DNA from 4 places in the Methylobacterium sp. XJLW genome. Region 4 is predicted to be linked to each of the others. Evidence: riboswitches for the same ligand, from Rfam matches in the RefSeq annotation. Region 4 holds a riboswitch; each other region holds the start of a gene.

The links. Region 4 has a riboswitch for cobalamin ahead of A3862_RS16700 (CbtB domain-containing protein). Riboswitches for the same ligand answer to the same signal wherever they lie in the genome.
Region 1: linked by a shared signal. The riboswitch ahead of A3862_RS11210 (TonB-dependent receptor) and the one ahead of A3862_RS16700 (CbtB domain-containing protein) in region 4 are both predicted to bind cobalamin.
Region 2: linked by a shared signal. The riboswitch ahead of A3862_RS01010 (TonB-dependent siderophore receptor) and the one ahead of A3862_RS16700 (CbtB domain-containing protein) in region 4 are both predicted to bind cobalamin.
Region 3: linked by a shared signal. The riboswitch ahead of A3862_RS26785 (TonB-dependent receptor) and the one ahead of A3862_RS16700 (CbtB domain-containing protein) in region 4 are both predicted to bind cobalamin.

Annotation. Positions count from the first base shown of each region.
Region 1 covers NZ_CP016429.1:2,437,157-2,441,483, reverse strand. Annotated here, with positions in the region: gene A3862_RS11230 (glycosyltransferase family 2 protein) at 1-635, shown strand, start outside; tRNA gene A3862_RS11225 (tRNA-Ser) at 648-739, shown strand; gene A3862_RS11220 (hypothetical protein) at 1,203-1,640, shown strand; cobalamin riboswitch at 2,313-2,510, shown strand; gene A3862_RS11210 (TonB-dependent receptor) at 2,644-4,327, shown strand, end outside.
Region 2 covers NZ_CP016429.1:227,909-232,235, reverse strand. Annotated here, with positions in the region: partial or broken gene A3862_RS01025 (patatin-like phospholipase family protein) at 1-163, shown strand, start outside; gene A3862_RS01020 (hypothetical protein) at 496-696, shown strand; cobalamin riboswitch at 1,263-1,469, shown strand; gene A3862_RS01010 (TonB-dependent siderophore receptor) at 1,706-3,793, shown strand; gene A3862_RS01005 (ABC transporter ATP-binding protein) at 3,793-4,327, shown strand, end outside.
Region 3 covers NZ_CP016429.1:5,817,330-5,821,656, forward strand. Annotated here, with positions in the region: gene A3862_RS26785 (TonB-dependent receptor) at 1-1,967, opposite strand, end outside; cobalamin riboswitch at 2,252-2,444, opposite strand; gene A3862_RS26790 (NUDIX hydrolase) at 2,584-3,018, shown strand; gene A3862_RS26795 (RluA family pseudouridine synthase) at 3,161-4,327, shown strand, end outside.
Region 4 covers NZ_CP016429.1:3,588,773-3,593,099, reverse strand. Annotated here, with positions in the region: gene A3862_RS16710 (S10 family peptidase) at 1-138, shown strand, start outside; gene A3862_RS16705 (discoidin domain-containing protein) at 202-1,560, opposite strand; cobalamin riboswitch at 1,727-1,919, shown strand; gene A3862_RS16700 (CbtB domain-containing protein) at 1,956-2,138, shown strand; gene A3862_RS16695 (CbtA family protein) at 2,155-2,892, shown strand; gene A3862_RS16690 (DUF1636 domain-containing protein) at 2,885-3,286, shown strand; gene cobW (cobalamin biosynthesis protein CobW) at 3,283-4,317, shown strand.

The DNA.
Region 1 (4,327 bases), 1.2 Mb from region 4:
CCTGGCCGGGCTACGGCCCGCAGAAGCGGTTCGCCGAGGAGCAGTGCCGGCATGTCTGGCTCCTGAACCTCGACGCCGACGAGGTAGTGCCGGAGGATCTCGTCCAGGAGATCCGGGCCCTCTGGGCCGCGGGCGAGCCGCGCCGGCCGGCGTGGCGGATCGGCATCGCGGAGATCTTTCCCGGCGAGGGCCGCCCGCACCCGCTCGCCTACACCCTGACGCCGGTCCGGCTCTACAGGAAGGACCGGGGCCGTTACGCCGCCTCGCCGGTGCACGACCGGGTGGCGCTGGAACCCGGCGTCACGCCGGGGCGGCTCAGGGGCGTGATCCATCATTTCTCGGTGCGCTCGCTCGGCGACCAGCTCGACAAGCTGAATCGCTACTCCGACCAGCAGGCGGAGGACTTGGAGACGCGGGGCGTGGTGATCCCGACCTGGCGGGTGTTCGTGGAACTGCCGGGCAACTTCCTGAAGGCCTATCTCGGGCGCCGCCACTTCGTGCGCGGCACCTACGGCTTCCTGACGGCGATGAACTACGCGATCTCGCGGCATCTGCGCGTCGCGAAGCATGTCGAGCGCCGCCGCGTGGCCGCCGCCCGCCAGGATCGGGTTGACCCGCCGGATCCGACCTTCTAGAGCCAGAGCGCCGGAGACGTGGCCGAGCGGCTGAAGGCACTCGTTTGCTAAATGAGCATACCCAGAAATGGGTATCGAGGGTTCGAATCCCTCCGTCTCCGCCATTTAGCCCTAAGATGTTATAAAAGCAGCGCTTTTCTCGCTTCGTCCGGCCAGCTTTGGTGACACAGCGTCATCGTAGCCGTACGGGATGAGGCCAAAGGTGCGGCGCGCCGACGACCTGCAATGCCGTCGTGGGCGCTGGTCCGTGCGACTCAGGGTGCCATCCCATCTCGTCTCCACGGTCGGACAGACCCACCTCGTCCGGGGTCTCGACGCGAGCACCGAGGCTGTTGCGCGGCAGCGACGGTGGATCGCGCTGGCGCTGCTCTGGGACTGGATCGGTGCGCAGACCGTTTCGGACGGTTGGCAGCCCGCCCGGGCGGCTGCCCTGACCGGTTCAGGACGGTCCCGCGACGATACCGGGCGAGAGTGCCCCGACCCAACGCCTCATTCTCTCCCCAAAAGACGACCCGAAAGGATGGCCGCGATCATGCTCATCCAGGGGGGGCATCGCGCCAGACCACAATGCTCACGACGCTGGAGCGCTGGTTGATGGAGATCGATGGGGTCCAGACCAAGCAATCTCGGATGCAGCATGCCCTTGCCGTCCGGGAGTTCGCACAAACTCAGCCGTTAAACTATGCCGTCCGCGGCGTGGATCGACGCACCGCGGGTGAGTTCGTCAGCGACGTGCTCCTGCGGAGTCGGGCGTCTCAGGCCACGGTCCATCGACAGATCGCGGCGCTCTCTTCGATGTGGCAGCGGCTCATCAAGCGTGGCTTTGTCGCCGACAATCCGTGGCAGGGGCAGGGTAGCTTCTCGAATAGATCGAGGCAGGAGCCATCGAAGCGCGCCGACACCGCTGATGAGCTTGTCACGCTCCTCACGGCTGATCCTGTGGCGATCATGGGCCTGCGCGGTAGGGGACGGTGCTGTTCGACCTCATGCGGGTCGGCTTACTGACCGGCTGCCGCATCAGCGAGCTTTGTCAGCTTCGCACCGCCGACATGCGCACAGAGGGGCGAGCGTTCCGCATCTCTCACGGAAAACGGAGCATGCCCGGCGCGTCGTACCAGTTCATGGATCAGCTAGGCCGATCTTGCAGCAGCGCGTTGCACGCTCGTCAGACGGCTGGGTATGCTCGGGTCTCACGCCCGCGGGGCCGGACGGGAAGCGAAGCTGGATCGTGGTGAAGCGATTTGCCACCTTTTGCCAGAAGGTGCTTGGGCCCAGCAAACAGGTCGATGTCCATAGCTTCAGACGATGCTTCGCAACCTATCTCCAACGGGCCTCTAAGCACACCACAACAGTAAACAGCAGCGTTATCGCCGAGCTTATGGGTCACGCCAAGCCGCGCTCGGCCTTGCCGTATACGCGTCAGGACTCGGACCGGAGCAACTCCGAGCCGCCATCGAGGCTTTAGATCGGGCGATCGAACCACAGGTGATCAAGCCTCTTATAGCCAAACCGTGTCGCTTCGCGTCCGGTCAAGTTCGGCAATGGGTGTGACGCGGTAATTGGCTCGATGCGCGGAAGCGACCGTTCGATAACGGCGAGGTTACGGACCCCATTGTCACAGCGAGGCCACACACGGTCGCCGATCTTCCTCATGGCTTGACGTGGCCTGACAAGGCGACGGATGGTGACAGCGACGGTTCCCTTCGGGGATCAAAAGGGAACGCGGTAAAGGGCTTGCCCTGAAGCCGCGGCTGCCCCCGCAACTGTAAGCGGCGAGCCCAGCACCACCGCGTCACTGGATGTGCCTCATCCGGGAAGACGGTGCGAGGGCGGTGACCCGCGAGCCAGGAGACCTGCCGTCAGTCGTGGTCACACGCGAAACGCGTCGGGCGGGGTGTCCTGACGGGTGTCGAAGCGCCGGGCTGACGCTGGGCGTGGAGACCTCATTCGCGGTGACGTGCCACTCCCGTCGCCCGAGGCTCCCGTGTCCCGTCGTCCCACCATCCGAATGCTCTCGACCTGGTCGGGCGTCGGCCTCGCCGCCCTGGCCTCGGCGGCCGCAGCTCAGGACCGCTCCACGCCGAGTGCGGCGACCACCGAGACGACGCTGGAGGAGATCTCGGTCACCGCCGACACAGCCGTAGCCGCATCGCCGCGCGTCGGTCCGGCCGCGAGCGCGGGCTACGTCGGGGGTACGACCGGGATCGGTGGGATCAGCACCCCCGTGGCTTCCGCCAGTTCGGGTGTCATCACGGGCGCACAGCTTAACAGCCGTCCGGTGACGCGCCCCGGCGAAGTGTTGGAGTCGGTGCCGGGCCTGATCGTCACGCAGCACTCCGGCGAGGGCAAGGCCAATCAGTTCTTCTTGCGCGGGTTCAACCTCGACCACGGCACCGACATAGCCCTGTTCCTCGACGGCATGCCGCTCAACATGCGAACCCATGCCCACGGTCAAGGCTACGCCGACATCAACTTCCTGATCCCGGAACTCGTCGGCGCGGTGGAGTTCCACAAGGGTCCGTACTTCGTCCGCGACGGTGACTTCGCCTCTGCGGGCTCCGTGCGGATCGACTATCTCGACACGACCGCGAAAAACGTCGCCCTGACCTCCATCGGCAGCTTCGGCTACAAGCGCGCGCTCTCGATCACCACCGTACCACTCGGTGAGGGCAACCTCCTCCTCGCGGGGGAAGCCCAGGTCTACGACGGCCCGTGGGTGGTCCCGGACGCCCTGCGCAAGATCAACGGCGTGGCCCGCTACAGCCAGGGTACGCCGCTCGACGGCTTCTCGGTCACCGGCATGGCCTACGCGGCGCGCTGGACCGCCACCAACCAGATCCCAGAGCGCGCTGTGGCGGAGGGGCTGATCAGCCGCTACGGCACGATCAACCCGACCGATGGCGGCGACACCTCGCGCTTCTCGCTCTCGGGCAAGTTCAGCGCAACGGACGACACGGGCGTGACGCGGGCCTCGGCCTACGTCATCCGATCCCAATTGAACCTGTTCAACGACTTCACTTACTTCCTCAACGATCCGGTGAACGGCGACCAGTTCCACCAGCTCGATCAGCGCATCATCGGCGGCGGCGAGGCCCTGCACATCTTCCAGGGCGACCTGTTCGGGAGGCCGATGGAAAACGAGATCGGCGTGCAGACCCGCACCGACTCGATCCGCGTCGGCCTGTTCAACACAACGAACCGGCAGTATCGCTCGGGCGTGCTCGACGACCGGGTGCTGGAGACAAGTGGAGCCTTCTACTTCGACAACCGCGTGCGCTGGACCGACTGGCTGCGCACCAGCGTCGGTTTCCGCGCGGACGGATACTACGCCAGCGTCGTCTCGGACACGCCGGCCAATTCGGGCAAGGCGCGCGATGGCATCGTCAACCCAAAGCTCGGCCTGACGCTCGGGCCGTGGTTCGACACCGAACTCTTCGTGAACTACGGCGGCGGCTTCCACTCGAACGATGTGCGCGGCGTGACCGCCACGGTGGATCCGACCTCCTCGCTGTTCAACACGACCCGCTCGCCCTTCCTCGTGCCCTCCACGGGCTACGAGATCGGCCTGCGCAACCGGTCCATTGCCGGACTGGAGACGAGCCTCGCCCTGTTCCGGCTCGATTTCGCCTCAGAGAACCTGTTCCAGGGCGATACCGGCACCACGGAGCCGAGCCGCCCGACCCGCCGCTTCG
Region 2 (4,327 bases), 3.1 Mb from region 4:
CGCCGAGCTGGGCTCGTCCTCGAAGCTCAATGCGGAATGGGCATTCCTGACGATGCTTCGGGACGAGGGACGCCGGAGCGCCGCGACGTTCCTGACCGATCATGGGCCGGATCTGGGCCGGCGTCCGTCTTTCGACCTCGACCGACTGCTCGAAGGCGTCTGACGCAGCCGGAACGCCCCGTCGCGCATGACAGAGCTTGCTGAACTTGATAAAGATCAAGGTGCATATATTGATTTATGATTTATGTTTATTCGGTATAGATGCAGCATGTATTCCATTTATCAGTCTTGCGCGTCGCAGATCGACGATATCTTGTCAGACTAAATGGGTCTCTGCCCAAGCCTCTTCACACCGGTTCACGCGCATGATCGGCGCGGCACTTCGCAGTCGGACCGGCTCGATTCCGGGGGAGCACCTTCACACCGAAGACCGCTCGTCGCATCCGGCCGGCCCCGGAAACGGCCCGGCGCCCACAGACAGAGGAGTGAACGCTTATGCACACGATCCGGGCTCTTCGCGCGGCGCTGGCCGCCTTACCCCTGTTGACCTTCGCGACGTTCGCGGACGCGACGGCCGCTGGTCCCGCACTGGGCAAGGCGCTGGCCGGACCGACGGTGTCGGAAGCCAGGGTCACCATCGGCCGTCACAAGGCACTTCCGAAGAAGAAGCGTATCCATCGCGAGCGGAAGATGTAGGGGCGATCGAGCGACCGCAAATGCACGACTGACTTGACCGGCTGGCTTAGAACCGAACCGATCGAGAGCATCTGCCCGGTGCAAAGCCAGCCGGTCAGGGTATCGGGTTCGCGCCGAAGGAGAAGTTTTGGCACGGGGCCACCGCGACTACGGCGATGAGGCATGCCGCGATCCAAGGCTGGACGGCAAGGCCGGCCCTGAGATGGAGCGGGTCACCGAAGGACCGTATGCCGGGTCATGAGCTCGGGCCGCGCGTTCGGCAATCAGCAACACGATGCCAAGAGCGTTCCATCGGATTTCCATTCAGCTGAGACGCTCGGCGCCCAGCGGCGCATGAAACAAGGCGTCGATGACCGCTCGTCCGTTCGGTTCAGCATAGCGCATATCCAGCCGCCATCGGCCCGCCGATCTCATTCGGACCCGCGTCGTCCGAGCCCAATCCGGTCCATCACCGCAACGTGAGAGCGGTGCATTCCATCGGGGATCGGACTGTGTCCATAGCGCCACACGTAACGTAACACTGTTACAAAGTTTGTCAGGCCCGTTGACCGGATGCGCGCCGGTGGCGAATATCGTCCAGCCAAGGTTCTTCGGGTCCCGGCCCGGAGCTAAGACGGGAATTCGGTGCGCTTTTCGGAGCGAATCCGAAGCTGCCCCCGCAACTGTGAGCGGCGAGCGCCTGCCACCGATGACCACTGGTGCTTGCACTGGGAAGGTCCGGCGGGCGCTTTGACCCGTGAGCCAGGAGACCTGCCTTCGGCACGATGACGTCCCTCGGGCGGGGTGCCCCGGCGGAGCGCGCGGTGTCGCCGTCTCGTGGGCGACGCTGCCCGTATCCCCGTGGCCTCCACCCGGCAACAGCGAGTGTGTGGTGGCGACCTCCGAACGTCCGTCTCTCGGCGAGCCTGCGCGGTTTTCAGCGCCATCAGCGCGTCGTCCGCGGACTCCGCATCGCGGTCGGCGGCTGGCGCTCGCCGCTGTCCTCTCGGCCGGGCTTCCGATCGAGGACGTGCGGGCGCAGGAGAGCGTGACGTTGGAGGAACTCTCGGTCGAGCAGGTCGGGGAGGGTGCCGGCCGCACGACGGCCTCCGGGCGCGGCACCATCGGCCTGATCGGCCCGACGCCGGGATACGGAGCGGGCACGGCCGTCAGCGCCACGCGCACAGCCACTCCGCAGATCGACGTGCCGGTGGCCGTCTCCGTGGCGCCGCGGGAGACGATCACCGACCTCGCCGCCACCCGCGTAGACCGGGCGTTCAACTATCTGCCCGGCGTCGCCCAGCAGAACAATTTCGGGGGGCTTTCGATCTTCAGTTACGCCATCCGTGGTGTGACGACCTCGGAGATCTACAAGAACGGTTTCCCCCTCAATCGCGGGACCCCGCCTCCGCCCGACGCGCAGAACATCGAACGCATCGAGGTGCTCAAGGGACCGGGGGCGGCCCTGTTCGGACGCAGCGATCCCGGCGGGCTCGTCAACCTCATCACCAAGCAACCCACCGCCGAACGGTTCGTCGAGTTCGGCAATCAGGTCGATTCGTTCGGTCTGACCCGCGGTACCATCGATGCCGGCGGTGCCCTGAACGCGGACGGGACGGTCCTCTATCGCTTCAATCTCGCCGCACAGGGGGCCGGCAGCTTCCGCGACTTCGTGGACAGCGACCGGCTGCTCGTGGCTCCAGTGGTGAGTTGGCAGGTCACGCCGGACACACGCGTTACGGTCGAGACCGAGTTCGTGAAGAACCGCATCGTCTTCGACCGGGGCGTGATCGCGCTCAATCGCCAGCTCGGCTTCCTGCCGCTCTCGCGGTTCCTCGGCGAGCCCGGTCAGAGCACCTACCAGAACAACAATTCGCTGCAGGTCCGCGTCGATCATCGCTTCGATGAGAACTGGCAGATGCGGCTCGCCGCTTACTTCAACACCGGCGATCTGGAAGGGGAATCGGCGGAGATCCGCGGAATCGCCGCCAACAACCGCACCGTCTTTCGCGACCGCAACGTGCGCGACTATCGCTGGGACGTGGCGGTCGGTCAGGCCGACCTGATCGGGCGGTTCGATACGGGCGGCATCGGCCACACGCTCCTCCTCGGCATGGACCGGGAGAGCACCGACAGCCGGACGGTCTATCTGCGCTCGAACTTCCGCACGAGCCCCTTCGCCCTCGACATCTATTCGCCGGTCTACGGACAGGCGCTGCCGCCGATCACCATCCCACGCAACAATATCGAGCGCATCACCAATACCGGCCTCTATGCGCAGGACGAGATCGTCCTGAGCCCGGAATGGCGGGCGCTGATCGGCCTTCGGCTCGACATCTTCGAGCAGAGCTTCCGCGAGCGCGTGGTGCGCAGCCAAGTGGACCAGTCGCGGGTCGCGGCCTCGCCCCGGGCGGGCCTGGTCTACCGGCCGATCCCGGAACTCGCCTTCTACACCAATGTCGGCACGAGCTTCCGGCCGAATATCGGCACCGACGCCGCCGCCGTCACGCGCGGCACGGCGCTGCCGCCCGAGACCGGCCTCGGCTACGAGGTCGGCGCCAAGTCCGAATTATTCGGCGGCAATTTGCTCCTCACCGCCGCCGCCTTCCGCGTGGAGCGGGAGAACGTGCTCACGCCCGACCCGGCGAATACCGGCTTCTCCCTCGCGGCCGGCGCCGTGCGCAGCCAGGGCTTTGAGCTGACGGCTCAAGGACAGATCACGCCGGAACTGAAGCTCCTGGCCGGCTACGTCTATGCCGATGCCCGCGTTACCAAGGACAACGTGCTTCCGGTCGGCGCCCCCCTGGTCAACGTGCCCCGCCACTCCGGCAGCCTGCTCGCGGTCTACGAGCCAGCAGGCGCGTGGCGCGGCTTCGGGATCGGCGGCGGCGTGCGCGGCGTGGGCGAGCGGGCGGGCGACGCGGCGGGGTCCGGCTTCACCCTGCCGGGCTTCATCGCGGTCGATGCGCTGGCCTATTACAAATTCGGCAACGCCCGCGTGGCGCTCAACATCGAGAATATATTCGACACCGATTACTATGAGAGTTCACTGAACGTATTCCGCGTCTATCCGGGCTCGCCCCGTCGCATCACGGGCTCCGTGACGGTGCGGTTCTGATGGCGGTTGAGCCGGTGTTGGCGCTCGGCCGCGTCGTCAAGCAGTTCGGAGGCAGGACCGCCCTCAGCGGTCTCGACCTCACCCTGCGCGCGGGTGAGGTCTATGCCCTGCTCGGTCCCAACGGTGCCGGAAAGACCACCACGATCAACCTCATCCTCGGCTTCCTGAAGGCCGATGCGGGGGAGGTCCGGGTCTGCGGGATCGATGCAGGGACGGATCCCATCGCTGCCCGGGCGCGCACCGCCTACATCCCGGAGCAGGTGGCCCTTTATCCGGGGCAATCGGGATTGGAGAATCTCCGTTACTTCGCGACCCTCGCCGGTCTCGCGATCGATCGGGCGGAGGCCGAGACGCATCTCGCGGCGGCCGGCCTGGCGCCCGAGGCCTGGTCGCGGCCCGCCTCCGGCTATTCGAAGGGGATGCGCCAGAAGGTCGGCATCGCCATCGCGCTCGCGCGAAAGACCCGGCTGCTGCTGCTCGACGAGCCGACATCCGGCCTCGACCCATCGGCGGCGGCGGCCTTCTCCGGGACGG
Region 3 (4,327 bases), 2.2 Mb from region 4:
TAGACCTGCCCCACGTTCTGAAGCCCGACCCGCGCGGTCCAGTCGCGGTAGACGTCCCAGGTCAGCCAGAGGTTGGCCACCCGCTCCGGCACGTCGATGGGCTGGTTGCCGGCATACGACACGGTGGCGCCGTTCACCGTCTGGTCGAACCGGTCGTACTGCGCGTGCAGCAGCGCGAGGTTGCCGTCCAGCCGCCAGCCCGGAGCAAAGCGCCAGCCCAAGGCCAGCTCGAATCCCTGCGAGGACTGGCTCCCCACCTGCGTGGACAGCGTCGGCTGGCCGGGGATTGCCGAGATCAGGTTGTCCTTGACGATCCGGTAGCCCGCGATGGTCCATTCCACGGCACCGTCGAAGGCAAGACCCTTGGCGCCGATCTCGACTTGATCGCCTGTGGCGAGCTTGAAGCCCGCCAGCGACTGGTTCAGCGTGATCAGGCTGTTCACCGGGTCGGTGGCGAAGCTGTACTGGGCGTAGAGCGCGCTGTCCGGCGTCGGGTTGTAGACGAGGCCGAACCGGTAGCCCAGCGCCCGGTAGGTCTTCTCGAACCGCGATCCCGTCTGCAGGTCCTCCCGATTCAGCGTTGGCACGTCGAGGCGCACGCCGGTGAGGAACGAGAGCTTGTCCGACAGGATCAGACGGTCCTCCGCGAAGACCGAGGCTTGGCTCGTCTGCGTGGCGTAGGCCGGACGGGCTCGCCCGTTCTGCGGGAAGAGGCCCGGATCGTAGCCGACGAGCGGCACGCTGGTGGTCTGGTCGAAGTAGAAGTTATTGGTGTGCCGGAAGTCGATGTGGTTCACGTCGAACCCGGCCACGAACTGGTTGGGCAAGCCGAACAGGCTGCCCCGGAACGTCGCGTCGAGCCGGTCACCGACCTGCTCCTGGCTGTGGTAGATTTCCAGATAGTCGCCCCGGTCCACCAGCCCGGTGCCGCGGTTGTAGGAATATTGCTCGACGTCGAGCCAGTGGCGCCGGCTTGTGAGCCGGTAGGCGGTGTTGCGGATCGTGATGTCGGCCGAGGGCGACCATTCGGTCTTGAGCTGGGTCCAGTTGTCGGCCCAGGTGATCTTCGCGTCCCGGACGTTGTAGTTGTTGAACCGGATGAGGTCCGGGATCCGTCCCTCGACGAGCGGCGTGCCCCAGTAGCGGGCGGGCTCCTGGTAGCCGAGATCGTGGCTCAGGGTGAACGCCAGATCGGCGCTCGGTCGGAACAGCAGGGCGGCCGAGACCGCGAGGTTGCGGAAATCGCCCTCCGGCCGGATCCAGCCGTCGGCGCGATTGCCGCTGACGTTGAGGCGATACGCGAAGGTGTCGCCGAACTCCGCTTGACCGATTCCACCGCCCGAATCGAACGCAAGGCGCGCAACGCCATCCGTGCCGACAACGGCGCGGGCGACGTTGATCGGCACGAAGACCGGCTTCTTCGGCACCACGTTGATCACGCCGCCGATGGCGCCGTCGCCGTACAGCACCGAAGACGGGCCGCGGAGCACCTCGATCCGCTCGACGTTCCACGTGTCGAACGGGAAGGTCACCGTGTTGGCGCCGACGTAGAAGCGCGTGCCGTCGTAGAGCTGCTGGATCGAGTTCGGGCCGGCGAAGCCCCGGGACGTGAAGGCGCCGTTGCCGTTGCCGGGTGCCGCGATCGTGGTGATGCCGGTGGCGTCCTGGGTCACGGCCTCGGCGATCGTGTCCTGACCGCGCAGCCGCGCGGTCTCACCCGACACGATGTCGAGGCTCGCCGGCGTCTCCAGCGGCGTCAGACCGAGGCGGCTCGCGGTCCGGTCGGGGGTGCGCAGATTGAGGCCGGTCGGCGCAGCGCGGTTCGGGTCTCCGCCCGCGCCGGCCACGGAGAGTTCATCCAGGGTGACGGCCTCCTGGGCGGCGCTCGGACTGGCGAGGAGCGCGAGGAGAACGCCGCAGAGGGGAGCCGGCCCGCCGGAGCGGGCGCGATGGATCGAGAGAAGCATGGGGGAAGCGGTCCGTGCACGGCGCGCGCCGGCCCCTTCGTCCTATAAGCATTGTAATAACATTACAATGCTTTGACCGCCTGGAAACCTGAGCCTGAGCGGGTGCGCGGAGGCCTCCCGGAACAGGGATCGCAGGTCGCGAAACGGTGGAGACGGACATGGGAACGGCGTCGCGGGCGCGCTTGCTGTGGCACGTCACCGCGAACGAGGCCTCGGCGGCCGCCTCCCCTCGGGATTGACGGCGCCTCGACACCCGCCAGGACACCCCGCCCGGCGCGTTTCGCGTGTGACCACGGCTGACGGCAGGTCTCCTGGCTCGCGGGTCGCCGCCCTCGCACCGTCTTCCCGGGGTGACCCAGTGACGTGGTGGTGAAGGGCTCGCCGCTTACAGTTGCGGGGGCAGCCGCGGCTTCGGGGCGGACCCCTCATCGCGTTCCCTTTTGATCCCCGAGGGGAACCGTCGAGGAACAGCTTGGCCGTCGTGCGTCCGGGCGTCAACCGCACGTCCGGGAGTTGTCGTGGATCGACGCGGCGGCCCGCCGGTTCGTTGCGGCGCCGTCGGGAACGATTTAGCCGGTTCGGCATGACGGTCTGGCGTCCCCCTGCGGAGATCCGCGTGAAGGCCTTGGGGCTCCCCCGGCGCGGCGATAGCCTGCTGGTGGCGGAGATCCATGCGGATGACGGACGGCTGACAGGTGTCCGGCCCCTCGGTGGCAGCGTTGCGTTCGGTGAGAGGGCCGAGGACGCGCTGATCCGGGAGTTCGAAGAGGAGCTCGGCGTCACCGTCACGGTGCTCGGCGGCCCGCGCGTCGTGGAGAACATCTTCCTGCACGAGGGGCAGGTCGGGCACGAGGTGCTGTTCCTGTTCCCGGTCGCCCTGCCGCCCGGCCGGTTCGACGGACAGGAGCGCTTCGTCTTCCACGAGGATTGCGGCACCGCCTGCGTGGCGCGGTGGTGCGATCTCGACGGGCTCGACGTCCCGGGCGGGCCGGAACTCTTCCCGGCCGGGCTGAAGGCCTTGCTCCGCGCGGCGTGGGACGCGGAGCCCTGACGGGCGCGATCGCGCTGCCGCCTTTGCCGCTGCGCGCGGGCGATGCTACAGCCGTGCAATCCCATCGGTCCGGACGTCCGCGACGCCGCGGCCCATGCGCCCGGACGCTCCGTCCGAAGCGGAGACGGGTGCCGGCGGAAGCATGACGACACGACCTCCCAAAAGCGGCGGGCCGAAGGGGCGCAAGCCTCAGGCCGGCAAGTTCGATGCGGGCAAGTTCAAGCCCGGCAAGTTCCAGGCCGACGGCCGTGCCCGTACGGGCCCGCGCACCAGCGCCCGCGACGCTGCAGAGCGCGCGGCCCGCAATCGCGGCGACGATGCGGGTGCGCGCGATCCCTGGGGTGCGCAGGGCGCCGCAGCCGCAGCCCCGGCCCGGCCCGCGAAGCCGCGGCGCGACGCCGCCGCGCCGCGCGGTCCGCTGGCGGCGAAGCCCGGCAGCCGGCCCGTTTCCAAGCGCTCGGAGGCCCCTGCGCCTGCCCCGGCCCCTTCCCCCGCGCCGACACCCGGTCCGACCCGCCGCGAGCAGCGCGCGGCCGCCTCCGCGACCCTCGCCTCCGGGGTGCAGACCCTGATGGTCGAGCCGGACGAGGCCGGCATGCGGATCGACCGCTTCCTCACCGCGCGTTTTCCGCTCCTGCCCTTCACCCGCGTGCAGACCATCGTCCGCAAGGGCGAACTGCGCGTCGACGGCAAGCGCGCCAAGCCGAACGACCGGCTGGAGCCGGGCATGAGCGTGCGCGTGCCGCCGCTGCGCCTCGACCAGCCCTCCGAGCGCCCGCGCAACGCCGCCCGCGAGCAGGACGATGCCGAATTCATCCGGTCGCTCATCCTCTACGAGGATGCCGACATGATGATCCTCAACAAGCCCTTCGGCCTCGCGGTCCAGGGTGGTTCGGGGACGGTCCGGCACGTGGACGGCCTGCTCGCCGCCCTCACCGGCCCGGATGGCCAGAAGCCGCGCCTCGTCCACCGGCTCGACAAGGATACGGCCGGCTGCCTGATCGTCGCCAAGACCCGGCTCGCCGCCGCGACGCTCGCCAAGAGCTTCCGCTCCCGGGCCGCGCGGAAGATCTACTGGGCGCTGACCGCGGGCGTGCCGCGGGTCCGGCAGGGGCGTGTCTCGACCTACCTCGCCAAGGAGGAGCCCACCGACGCCGACGCGCGGATGCGCGTCGCCAAGCACGGCGACGAGGGGGCGAGCCACGCGCTGACCTACTACGCGATGGTCGATCAGGCCGCCCAGAAGCTGTCCTGGCTGTCGTTCAAGCCGGTGACCGGACGGACGCACCAGCTGCGCGCCCACGCGGCC
Region 4 (4,327 bases):
TTCTACACGCGTCCGGATTCCCGCGCCGCCTTCAAGGCGGATGTCGAACGGATGTACATGGACGCTCTGAAGGTCCGCGATGGCGGCTCGGCGCGTTCGGCCGGCGCACCCGCGGAACGTCTCAGGACCGCACCGTGACGTGTTCGGCCGGGATGCAGGCAGCGGGGTCGTCGCCGGTCGGATCGTGACCGGCGCGACCGATCAGACATCGTCGAAGGCGAGAGCTTCGGCCGGGTACTCCACCATGCTCCGGCGCTGAGCGTCGGTATTCTGCCACTCGCCGACCTTCATGTACCGGCCTTCGCGATCGCGAACCTCGACCACTTTCCCGATCGTGGGAATCGACTGGAAGCCCTGCGGCCAATTGGACGCGAAGTAGAACACCTGCTCGACGCGCTCCGAGAGGTGGCAGATCGCCGGCCCGAAGGTTCCGAGCCCGAAGACGAGGTAGCGGCCGTTCACCAGAGCGGCGACGTCGGAGATCAGCGATTCGCTCTGGATCTCTACGGGCAGGCCGCGCTGCGCCGCATAGGCCTCCACTTCTGCAATGACCGGGTTGAGACGGTTCTCGAAGACGAGCTTGACGGAACGAATGCGGCCCTCGGCCTGCAGCCGGTCGATGACCATCCGGTAGAAGGCGAAGGGCGGCTGCGGATAGTGCGGGTCGACCCAGGTGCTGAAGATGTCGCCCGACCGGATATGGATCAGGAGCTGATCGTCGGGCTTGGCCGCAAATGTCCGCGGCAGGCCGTTGAACAGGGGCCGGATCACATCCTGAACGATCGCGCGCGAGTCGATCGGGCCCTGCAGCGCCGTCACCCGCTCGAACTGCGTCGGATCGAAATACAGCCCGGACAGGAAGTAACCGTCCGGCGGAAGCGGCTCGTCCGGCGGAATGAACGTGATGCCGTCGCAGGTCAGCCTCTGGGTCAGAAAGATCACCTTGCTGCGGTCGACCTTCGGGACCTTGATGTATTTCAGGTTGAGCGCCTTCGCGATCGAGACCGCGATGATGTACTGCACGAGGCAGTTCCCGAAGGCGCCGTTCTCGAACAGCGACAGGCCGACGAGGTTGCGGCTTGCCTGGCCAGGCGCGGATTCGAGATTGTAGGTGACGTAGACGTTAGCGCCGGGCTTCTCGTTCAGGAGCGTGATGTCGAGCCCGAGCAGCGCCCGCAGGGCGATGAGGTCGATGGCGGCTTCATCGGCGCGGATGTCGACGCCTGCGACGAGCGCCGGATCCGGCACCGCGATCCGCACGAGACGCGCCCAGGCCCGCTCGTCGGCGCCGATGGCGGCCACGAGGGCGCCCGGCTTGGCGATCCAGCCGACGATGTCGGGCGCGGACCACGTGACGCCGTCCTGCGAGACCTCGACGGCCACATCGCCGACCTCGGGCGCGACAGTATCCTGTACGGGTCGCAGCGCGACCGCGCGGATCGGAAAGCGACCGTCCAGATCGATCTCGAGCCAGGCGGTGCCTTCGTCCTGTACGATCCGGGGGCCGCGGCCGGTGGCGAGATCGACGAGGACCGGGCTCGGATCGTCTGCGAGGGCCATCGGGTCTCCGAGAACTGAGCGGAGGCGCCCATGCCGGGCCGGCCGGGCATCCGGTGCGGCGGTGCCCGCATCGGGGCGCGGACGTCAAGCCCGGCCACCCGCGAAGGGACGCACGGGAATCCGAACGGATCTGGCGCCGCTCCGTTGTGTCGTCGCCGGCATGCGTCTACAACGTGTCGGTGACGGTGCCCTGGCAACGGGGTGAAAAGGGAATGCGGTGAGGGGTTTCGCCCCGATTCCGCGGCTGCCCCCGCAACTGTGAGCGGCGAGCGCCTGCCAAGCGCCACCGGAGCGATCCGGGAAGGCGGTGGGCGCGCCGAGCCGCGAGCCAGGAGACCTGCCGTCGCAACAGGATCCCGCAATGCCGCCGGTGGGGCGGCTGGAGACACTCGACGATGACCGCTCAGACCCTCGCCCCCGTCGCCGCCGGTACCCGCTCGTCGGAGCGTCCGGTCGCCGTCGCGCTCGCGGCCATGCTGGGCCTCGGCCTGCTGTTCATGGCGGGTTTCTCGCCGGCGATCGCGTTCCACAACGCGGCGCACGACTTCCGCCATACCCAGAACTTCCCCTGTCACTGACGCCCTCGGCGCAGGGATGATCATTCGGCTTCTGTCGGCGGCCCTGGCCGCCGGCTTCTTCGCGGCTGCCGTTGTGACGGGCCTCGAACTCACGCTGACCTCGCCGCTGATCGTCGCGGCCGAGCGCTACGAGCAGCAGGAACCCTCGCATCAGGCCGCGAAGGCCCTTCCGATCGTGCTCGCCCATGCCGGGCATGACCATGCCGCGCCCGACGCGGCACCGGAATGGCAGCCCGGCCCCGGCCTGCCGCGGATGGCCTTCACCGGTCTTGCGACCCTCGTCGGCGGCGTCGGCTACGCCCTGCTGCTCGGCGCGGTGATGATCGCCTGCGGCCGCGAGCCGACGCCACAGGTCGGTCTCGCCTTCGCGGTGGCGGGCTTCGCCAGCGTCGCCCTCGCGCCGGGCCTCGGCCTGCCGCCGGAACTGCCCGGCAGCGCCGCTGCACCGCTGGCCGCGCGGCAGGCCTGGTGGGTGATGACCGCGGCGGCGACCGGAATGGGGCTCTACCTGATCACGATCCGCCGTGCTCTGATTACGATCCTGGGTGGCCTCGTCCTGATCATAACCCCCCACGTCGTCGGCGCCCCGCAGGCACCGGAGGCCGCGTCGGAGCTTCCGGCCGCGCTGGCCGCACAGTTCGCCGCCCGGTCGCTGGCGATCAGCTTCGTCTTCTGGATCCTGATCGGGTTGGGGCTCGGCTGGGCGTGGCAGGCGTTTTCCCGCGACACGCAACGGGGAACGGCCCGTGCCTGAGACCGTCCTGTACGTCTGCACGACCTGCCGCCGTCCGGACGACGATCCGGATGGACCGCGCGCCGGAGCACGCCTTCTGGAGGCGCTGCAGGCCGGGAGCGCCGGCACGCCGGACCTGCGGGTCGAGGCGGTGGAATGCCTGTCGGTCTGCAAGCGGCCCTGCACCGTGGCGGTCGCCTCGGCCGACCGCTGGACCTACGTCTACGGCGACATGGATCCGGCCGCCTCGGCGGAGACCATCCTCGCCGGACTCGCGGCCTATGCGGCGACCTCGGACGGCATCGTGCCCTGGCGCGAGCGTCCGGAGGCCTTTCGCAAGGGCGTGATCGCCCGCATCCCCCCGTTCCCTGAACCCCGCCCGCTCCCCGCCGGCACCCTGGAGGCCGCGGAATGACCATCGTGAACAAGATCCCCTGCACCATCGTCACGGGCTTCCTCGGAGCCGGCAAGACGACGCTGGTCCGCCACGTGGTCGAGAACGCCAGGGGGCGCCGCCTCGCCATCCTGGTCAACGAGTTCGGTGACGTCGGCTTCGACAAGTCCTTCCTCGCCGCCTGCGGGGTCGAAGGCTGCACCGAAGAGGCTATCGTCGAGCTGCCGAATGGCTGCATCTGCTGCACGGTCGCGGACGATTTCGTTCCGGCGCTGGAGACTCTCCTCGGCCGCGCCGAGCCGCCGGAGCACATCCTGATCGAGACCTCGGGCCTCGCGCTGCCGAAGCCGTTGGTTCAGGCGTTCCAGTGGCCGGCGATCCGCTCGCGGGTCACCGTCGACGGGGTCGTCGCAGTGGTCGACGGCCCGGCCGTCGCCGCCGGCGTCTTCGCGGACGATCCGGAGGCACTGGCCGCCCAGCGGGCCGCGGACCAATCGGTCGATCACGACAATCCGCTGGAAGAGGTCTTCGAGGACCAACTCCTCTGCGCCGACCTCGTGGTCCTCAACAAGGCCGACCTCATCGATGCCCCGACCCGCGCTCGGGTGCGTGCCGAGGTGGAAGGCCACCTGCCCCGGGCCGTGAAGGTGGTGGAGACCGAGAACGGCGTCATCGACCCGCGGGTGCTGCTCGGTCTCGCGGCGGCCGCCGAGGACGATCTCGATTCCCGTCCGTCGCATCACGGCGAGGGCGAGGATCACGACCACGACGACTTCGAGACCGTGGCGCTGCCCGTCCGCCCCGCGATCACGGCGGGCGATCTGGCGGCCCGGGTCGAGAAGGCAGCCGAGATCCCGGGCGTCCTGCGGATCAAGGGTTTCGCCGAGGTCGAGGGCAAGGCGATGCGCCTCGTGGTGCAGGGGGTCGGCCGGCGCGTGGCCCACCATTTCGACCGGCCGTGGAAGTCTGGGGAGGCCCGGGACGGCAACCTCGTGGTGATCGGCCTCAAGGGGTTCGACCAGCGCGCTGTCGCTGCGGCCCTCGCGGGATGACGGCCGCCGC